2 linked regions of the Methanococcus vannielii SB genome follow. The protein of the gene in region 1 binds, or shares a complex with, the protein of each later gene. Links are inferred from orthologs where the notes say so. Each region holds a gene or a part of one and is shown on either strand. Other genes may lie near its edges.

The links.
Region 2: the proteins of MEVAN_RS04845 (region 1) and psmA are in contact, whole or in part, in a cryo-EM structure (PDB 6HE5), measured with the Archaeoglobus fulgidus proteins. The link is inferred for Methanococcus vannielii SB from one-to-one orthologs. Residues at the interface, in WP_010879468.1 of Archaeoglobus fulgidus: Asp391, Leu392, Lys393, Gly394, Met396, Phe397, Val398; in WP_010877997.1 of Archaeoglobus fulgidus: Ala30, Arg33, Gly34, Ala35, Asp51, Arg53, Val54, Lys66, Ser79, Gly80, Leu81, Val82, Met166.

What each region holds. Positions count from the first base shown.
Region 1 is NC_009634.1:965,975-969,304, forward strand. The notes cover bases 322-3,317. They hold MEVAN_RS04845 (proteasome-activating nucleotidase), read left to right. Parts: upstream 322-1,205; coding sequence 1,206-2,429; downstream 2,430-3,317. Other genes in these bases: MEVAN_RS04835 (isopentenyl phosphate kinase), read left to right, coding at 322-429; MEVAN_RS04840 (multiprotein bridging factor aMBF1), read right to left, coding at 446-925; MEVAN_RS04850 (NAD(P)-binding protein), read left to right, coding at 2,479-3,317. Also shown: more of MEVAN_RS04835, read left to right, coding at 1-321; more of MEVAN_RS04850, read left to right, coding at 3,318-3,330. UniProt on the Methanocaldococcus jannaschii protein: ATPase which is responsible for recognizing, binding, unfolding and translocation of substrate proteins into the archaeal 20S proteasome core particle.
Region 2 is NC_009634.1:1,289,891-1,293,176, forward strand. The notes cover bases 94-3,045. They hold psmA (archaeal proteasome endopeptidase complex subunit alpha), read right to left. Parts: upstream 1,984-3,045; coding sequence 1,204-1,983; downstream 94-1,203. Other genes in these bases: rpl37A (50S ribosomal protein L37Ae), read right to left, coding at 94-371; MEVAN_RS06530 (ribosome assembly factor SBDS), read right to left, coding at 401-1,105; MEVAN_RS06540 (acetate--CoA ligase family protein), read right to left, coding at 2,568-3,045. Also shown: MEVAN_RS06520 (DNA-directed RNA polymerase subunit P), read right to left, coding at 1-25; more of rpl37A, read right to left, coding at 81-93; more of MEVAN_RS06540, read right to left, coding at 3,046-3,286. UniProt on the Methanocaldococcus jannaschii protein: Component of the proteasome core, a large protease complex with broad specificity involved in protein degradation. The M.jannaschii proteasome is able to cleave oligopeptides after Glu, Asp, Tyr, Phe, Trp, slightly after Arg, but not after Ala.

The sequences.
Region 1 (3,330 bases):
GACAAAGATTTAAACTTACGTTTTGACACAAATGCTATTGAAAAGATGCTTGAAAAAGATTTAATTCCCGTAATTCACGGGGATATTGTAATTGATGAAAGGGAAAATAATTTCAAGATATTTTCTGGAGACCATGCACTCCCCCACCTTTCAAAAAAACTAAATCCTGATCTGAGTCTTCATGCATCCGACGTTGATGGTGTATGGGATACTAAATTTAAGGTAATTGAAAAAATAGATTCATCAAATATTAATAAAGTGCTAGAATCGTTAAAACCTTCAAACAAAGAAGATGTAACCGGAGGAATGCACTTAAAAGTAATGGAATGTTATAATTTAGGCGTTAAAACCATAATTTTTAATGGAAGTAAAAAAAGAAATATATATAATGCCCTTTTAAAAAATGTAAAAGGAACTTCAATAAATTAATTACATTTAAAATTAATTACCTTTTTTTGATTTTTACAAAGTCCCCAAGTGTAAAATCAGCATTTTCATCTTTTGATTCGTAATTATAAGTTCCTTCTTCGTAAAGTGATATTTTAAGCTCTCTTTCAAGAATATTAACGTATTTTTCTTCCGGTTCAATTTCATTTCTTTCGATTTTGTGAAGGAGTGATTCTTTAATGCCGGCTGTTCTTGCAAGGCCTTCTAGCGTCATATTTCTTTTTTCCCTTGCTTCCCTTATTAATGTGCCGTAGTCCTCGACAATCGTTTTTAAGCTATCAAACATGTCTTTTTTAGGCTTCTTTGAAGTTTTTTCTTTTTTGTCCGAAGTGACATTGAATACTGCCTTTGGCATTCTAGAATATCCTTTTGGAGTAATTCCAAACTTTGCACAAGTTTCGCAAACATTCATATCTACTCCTTCTATCCTTGTTTTAAAGATATCCTTAACCTCTTTCCCGCAGAGTTCACATTGCATACATACACCTTAGTATATTAAATTTAAAGATATTTTTAGCCTATTTATCGAGATTCTGTAGCATTAGATTCGCAAATGCTTCATTAGACAATCTCATTTCAATTATTTAATAGTATCTATTTTATCTCTTAAATACTATATCAATAAATTTATATAGTCTGAATAAATTATAAACATATGCGAATACCAATTTACAAAAAGATAATTAAACTAATGACTTATTTTGCGAGAACTCTTATACTCATGTCGGACTATTTTACACAATTATCGGAGGTAAAGTATGACTTACCCAGACGATTATTCTACTGACGTTCAAAAAAATGAAATGGATTTAAAAGAATTTAAAGAAAAAGCATACCTTGCAGAGCTTGAAAGTAAAGTTTTAAGGTTAGAATTAAAAAATAAAGACATTACTAGAGAGAATGTTCAAATTAAAAAAGAAAATGAAATATTAAAGCGAGAACTTGATAAATTAAGAATTCCGCCATTGATACTTGGAACAGTTCTTGATAGAGTTAATGAAAGAAAAGCAGTTGTAAAAAGTTCTACAGGCCCAAATTTCCTTGTAAACCTTTCACAATTTGTTGAGCCAGATGACATAGTTCCGGGTGCACGGGTTTGTTTAAACCAGCAAACTCTCGCAGTTGTTGAAGTACTTCCAAAAGAAAAAGACTATCGTGCAATGGCAATGGAACTCGAAGAAAAGCCAGATATATTATTTGGAGATATCGGTGGATTGAATAATCAAATAAGGGATATTAAAGAAGTAGTTGAGCTTCCACTTAAAAATCCAGAACTTTTTGAAAAAGTAGGAATTGTTCCTCCAAAAGGGGTGCTTCTTTATGGGCCACCCGGAACTGGAAAAACACTGCTTGCAAAAGCTGTTGCTCGTGAAACCAATGCTTCATTTGTAAGGGTAGTTGGTTCAGAACTTGTTAAAAAGTTCATTGGAGAAGGGGCAAAACTTGTAAGGGACGTATTCAAACTTGCAAAAGAAAAGTCACCTTGTATCATCTTTATTGATGAAATCGATGCAGTTGCAAGTAAAAGAACGGAATCTTTAACAGGCGGAGATAGGGAAGTTCAAAGAACCTTGATGCAGCTTCTTGCTGAAATGGATGGCTTTGATTCAAGAGGCGATGTAAAAATAATTGCTGCAACGAATAGGCCTGATATTTTAGACCCTGCAATCCTTAGACCTGGGAGATTTGATAGAATTATAGAAATAGCTGCTCCTGATGAAGATGGAAGACTTGAAATATTCAAAATACACACCGATAAAATGAACATTAAATCCGTTGACTTAAGAGAAATTGCAAAAATGGCTGAAAATATGGTCGGTGCAGACATTAAAGCAGTATGTACTGAAGCAGGTATGTTTGCGATACGGGAAGGAAGGGAATACGTAACAACAAAAGACTTTAAAGAAGCGCTTTTAAAGGTTACAGGTAAAAAAGAAAAATCCGAAGAAGGAATTGCCCACTTAACCACGATGTATGGTTAAATAATACTTTTTTAAATCCTATATTTTTTAACGTTTTTAAGTGATTTTTATGAGAATCGGAATTATTGGTGCGGGACTTGGCGGGCTTTTGTGTGGGGCAGAACTATCAAAAACACACGATGTTACAATCTATGAACGTCTCCCTTTTATTGGTGGAAGGTTTACAAATATCCCTTATAAAGGATTTCAGATAACTACTGGAGCCCTACATATGATACCCCATGGAAATGACGGATACCTTGCGCAAGCTTTAAAAAATATTGGAAGTAACGTAAAAATAGTAAATGCAGAACCGGAAGGTTATTTTAGATTAAATGGAAAAAATCACATCTATAAAGACCTTTTTAAGACGGTAACTACTAAAGAAAAACTAAACGCATTAAAACTTGCTGCAAATTTAAAATTTGGACGGGTAGATAAAAATATATCGTTTGGCGAGTTCTTAGAAGGGTGCCCAACTGCACTTTTAGTTGGAAATTCATTTACAGGCTGGGCACTAAGTTTAAATGCATATGAAACGCCGATGTCTGAAATTTTGGAGATACAAAAGCTCCATAGTAAATTTGGAGGCCCCGGAATTCCGATTGGGGGATGCAAAGGAGTAATTGATAGTTTAGTTGAAATAATTAATAAAAATAATGGTAAAATACTGTTAAACCATGAAGTTTCAAAAATAGAAATTGAAGAGAATAAAGGATACATTGATTCTAAAGAGTTTGATATAATTATTAGTAATGCTTCTCCAACTGAAACTGAGAAAATGTCAAATATTAATTTCATTCAAAAAAAGCCGGTTCCTTCAAAAGGAATAAAAGTAAATGTAGCAACTAAATCTAATATGGTAAATGGCGCAAGCGTAATTTTTACCGCCGATTCAGAACGAATAAATGGATTAAACCAG
Region 2 (3,286 bases), 320 kb from region 1 along the record:
AGTTGGAACACCTGTACTCTGCCATAAATACCACCTAAAAAAAGCTTAAAATAAAAATAAATGGTTTAAAAATAATTAAATTAAATTTCTCTACTTTTACTTTCGATAACTCTTCGGATAGCCTTTGTAACTACCTTACCAGCACCGGTTTCTGGAGTGTATGCGCCACCTGCAATTTTTGCACCGCATTTGTCACATACCCAAATTGAAGTTCCTGCTCTTTTTAATTTAGGGAATGCACAAACAGGGCACTTGTATTCTTTGTTCTGTTTAATTTCAACGTCTCTTAATCTTACTCTGATTTTTCTACCGTATCTTGGTCCGAATCTTCCAGCTGAACCAATTTTCTTTGTGTGGCTAAATTCTACCATTATTTCACCTGTTTCTATCCGCAAATTGATTAGTCGTATTTTTTAAGTACTTTTGTTTGAACAGTTCCTTTCGTAAGTTTATTTAAGTGTAAGTAAAATTCACTTTCGATACCGCTTGGAATTTCAATTACAAAAACAAGGGAGCCGTCCCCCGACCATTCTTCCTGTTTGGTACTGCCGTATTCATGAATTGTATGGTATGCAGTCCCTGCAAATTCACCAGGGATTTTAACTACAATATCCCTTTTTTCAAACTTAATGGGTAAAAGTTTCCTCAATTCCTTTATAATTTTAGGGACCTGTTCTTCAGCGCTTTTATAAATATCAACGCTAATTCTGGCTTCTTCCATAGCATTTTCAATCCTTTTTGGCGGATGGGGAGCATCAGTCTGGGGGTTAATCGTGTTTCTTGAAATCAATGACACGATCTGTTTTCGCTTTTGTTCATGTATTTCTTTCCTTTGATTGGCGGTTAACTGGACCTGTCCTTTTATTAAAATCTGTTCTGCTATTTCCAAAGGGTTTATCGTTTCAAAAATCTTTAGTAGCATTTCATCTGGAACTTTTTCTCCCTTTCCAGAGTCCTTGTAGACTGCCTCAGCAGCTAAGATTTCCGATATTGCTATTGGCTGACCTTCTTTAAATTTGGCTGCCAAATATGGATCAACGAGTATTTCGAATTTTTCCCCATGTGATTGAAGTCGTGCTATAACAGCATTGTCCAATGACACCATATGTATCCCCTCTTTTATTTATATACCTTTCCACGCATTAAACAAAACACGAATATAAGATTTTATTACAAAATTAGCATAATTTGAGGAGATTATTTCTATTCTATATTTTCAGTAGCCTTCTTTTTTTCAGCCTCTTCGTTTTCTACTTTTATTTTATCATATACTTTTTTTACAATTTTTTCAATTTCAAAAACAGTTATTTTTTCGACCAATTTTCCGGTATCTTTTACAATTGCCATGTCTATATTTTCAGGCTTTAATTCTTCAGTAGTTTTACTTAAAGCGTAAATTGCAAGTTCCATACCTTCACTAACGCTCATATTTTCGTCGTATTTTTCTTCAAGAATTTCCATTGCAACAGGCCGTCCTGAACCGATTGCAGTAGCTTTGTATTCAATTAAAGCTCCACTAGGGTCAGTTTCAAAGAGCCTTGCACTGTGTCTATCAATTCCGGTTATCAAAAGTGCCAAACCAAAAGGCCTTGCACCTCCGTGGTGAGTATACGCTTGTTTAATATCGCAGATTTTTTTTGCAAGTGCTTCGACAGTAATCGCTTCGCCATATGATATTCTATTTACTTGAGCTTCAACCCTTGCCCTATCAATTAAAACTCTTGCATCAGCAACCAGACCTGATGTAGCAGCTACAATATGGTCGTCAATTTGAAATATCTTTTCAATTGATGAAACATCAATTAATTTACTTGTAATTCTTCTGTCAACGGCTAAAACAACACCGTCTTTACATTTAATGCCTACCGCAGTAGTTCCTCGCCTTACGGCTTCTCGTGCATATTCTACCTGGTAAAGTCGTCCTTCTGGGCTGAATATGGTTATTGCCCTATCGTATCCTGATGCTGGAACCATTTGTTGCATGTAATTTCCTCCTCTGTTTAAATTATTAATTTTAAATTAAAAATCAACGGATATAATTACTACTTTTTAATGAATTTTTATATATATCTATCCTTTTTATACTGAATTTCTTGTCTAACAATATTAATATATTAGAAAATCTAATGTATTTACATATAGGAAGGTGAAATTATGATACCTGTAACTATATCCGATGAAGCATTGGAATTTATTTCCGAAAAATTAAAAAATGCTAATAAAAAGGATATTATAGTTTTTTTTGAGGGCTTCGGCTGAGGAGGGCCTAAATTTGGAATAGATGTAGCAAGCAAAATCATGGATACGGATGAAAAAATTTTTGAAGGCGAATTTAATATCTATATTGATAAAATGGCAAAACAGGTATTAAATGAAGTCTATATAATTGTTAAAAAGTCCGTATTTAGTGGTAAATACCTTGCAGTTAAGGGAGCTGGCGGCTGCTGTTAATTAAAAACCTGAAATCAGGATTAATAACTTAACCGCCATTAATATTTATTTTTTTAATTTTTTTAATCGTTGTAATTTACCGATGTTATTTTATTAAATTTAATTTAGATTATAATTTACTTTAACTTATTTTGAATGACGATTAAGGCATCCCCAACAATTCCCCCGTGGCCTTCTTCTTTTATAAATGCAGGGTTAATATCGATTTCAAGTATTTCATTGTAAACTTCCATTAAAACGCCAACTCGAACCATAAGTTCTTTTAAGTAATTTATATCGCTTCTTTTTTCGCCCCTGACTCCCTCAAGTATCTTGTAGGATTTTAAAGACTTTATAATTTCTTCTGCATACTCTTCAGTTATTGGTGAAATTCCAAAAGACACGTCCTTTAAAACCTCTACAAATATTCCTCCAAGTCCTGTCATAACAACAGGGCCAAATACGGGGTCTCTTTTTGCGCCTATTATTATTTCTTTTCCTAAAATATATTCTTCCACTAAAACGCCATCGATTATTCCATCAACATTTTTTTCACTTAGATACTTTTCTCCATTTTTAATAATAGTTTCAAAAGCCTCTTTAATATTCGCAGGATTTATTATTACACAGCCTGCGTCAGATTTATGCGGTATGTTTGATGAAACAACTTTCATTACAACTTTTCCTAAACTTTTAGCGTAAGTTTCAGCTTCTTCAACCGATTTTGCAACAAACTTTTTAGGAATATTAAAACCGTTTAACTTTAAAAATTCTTTTGAGTTACTTTCATTTGGATTTTCAAGTAATTCTTTAATTAAGACGTGATTATCTTTTTTAACACTTGAAACTTCTTTTC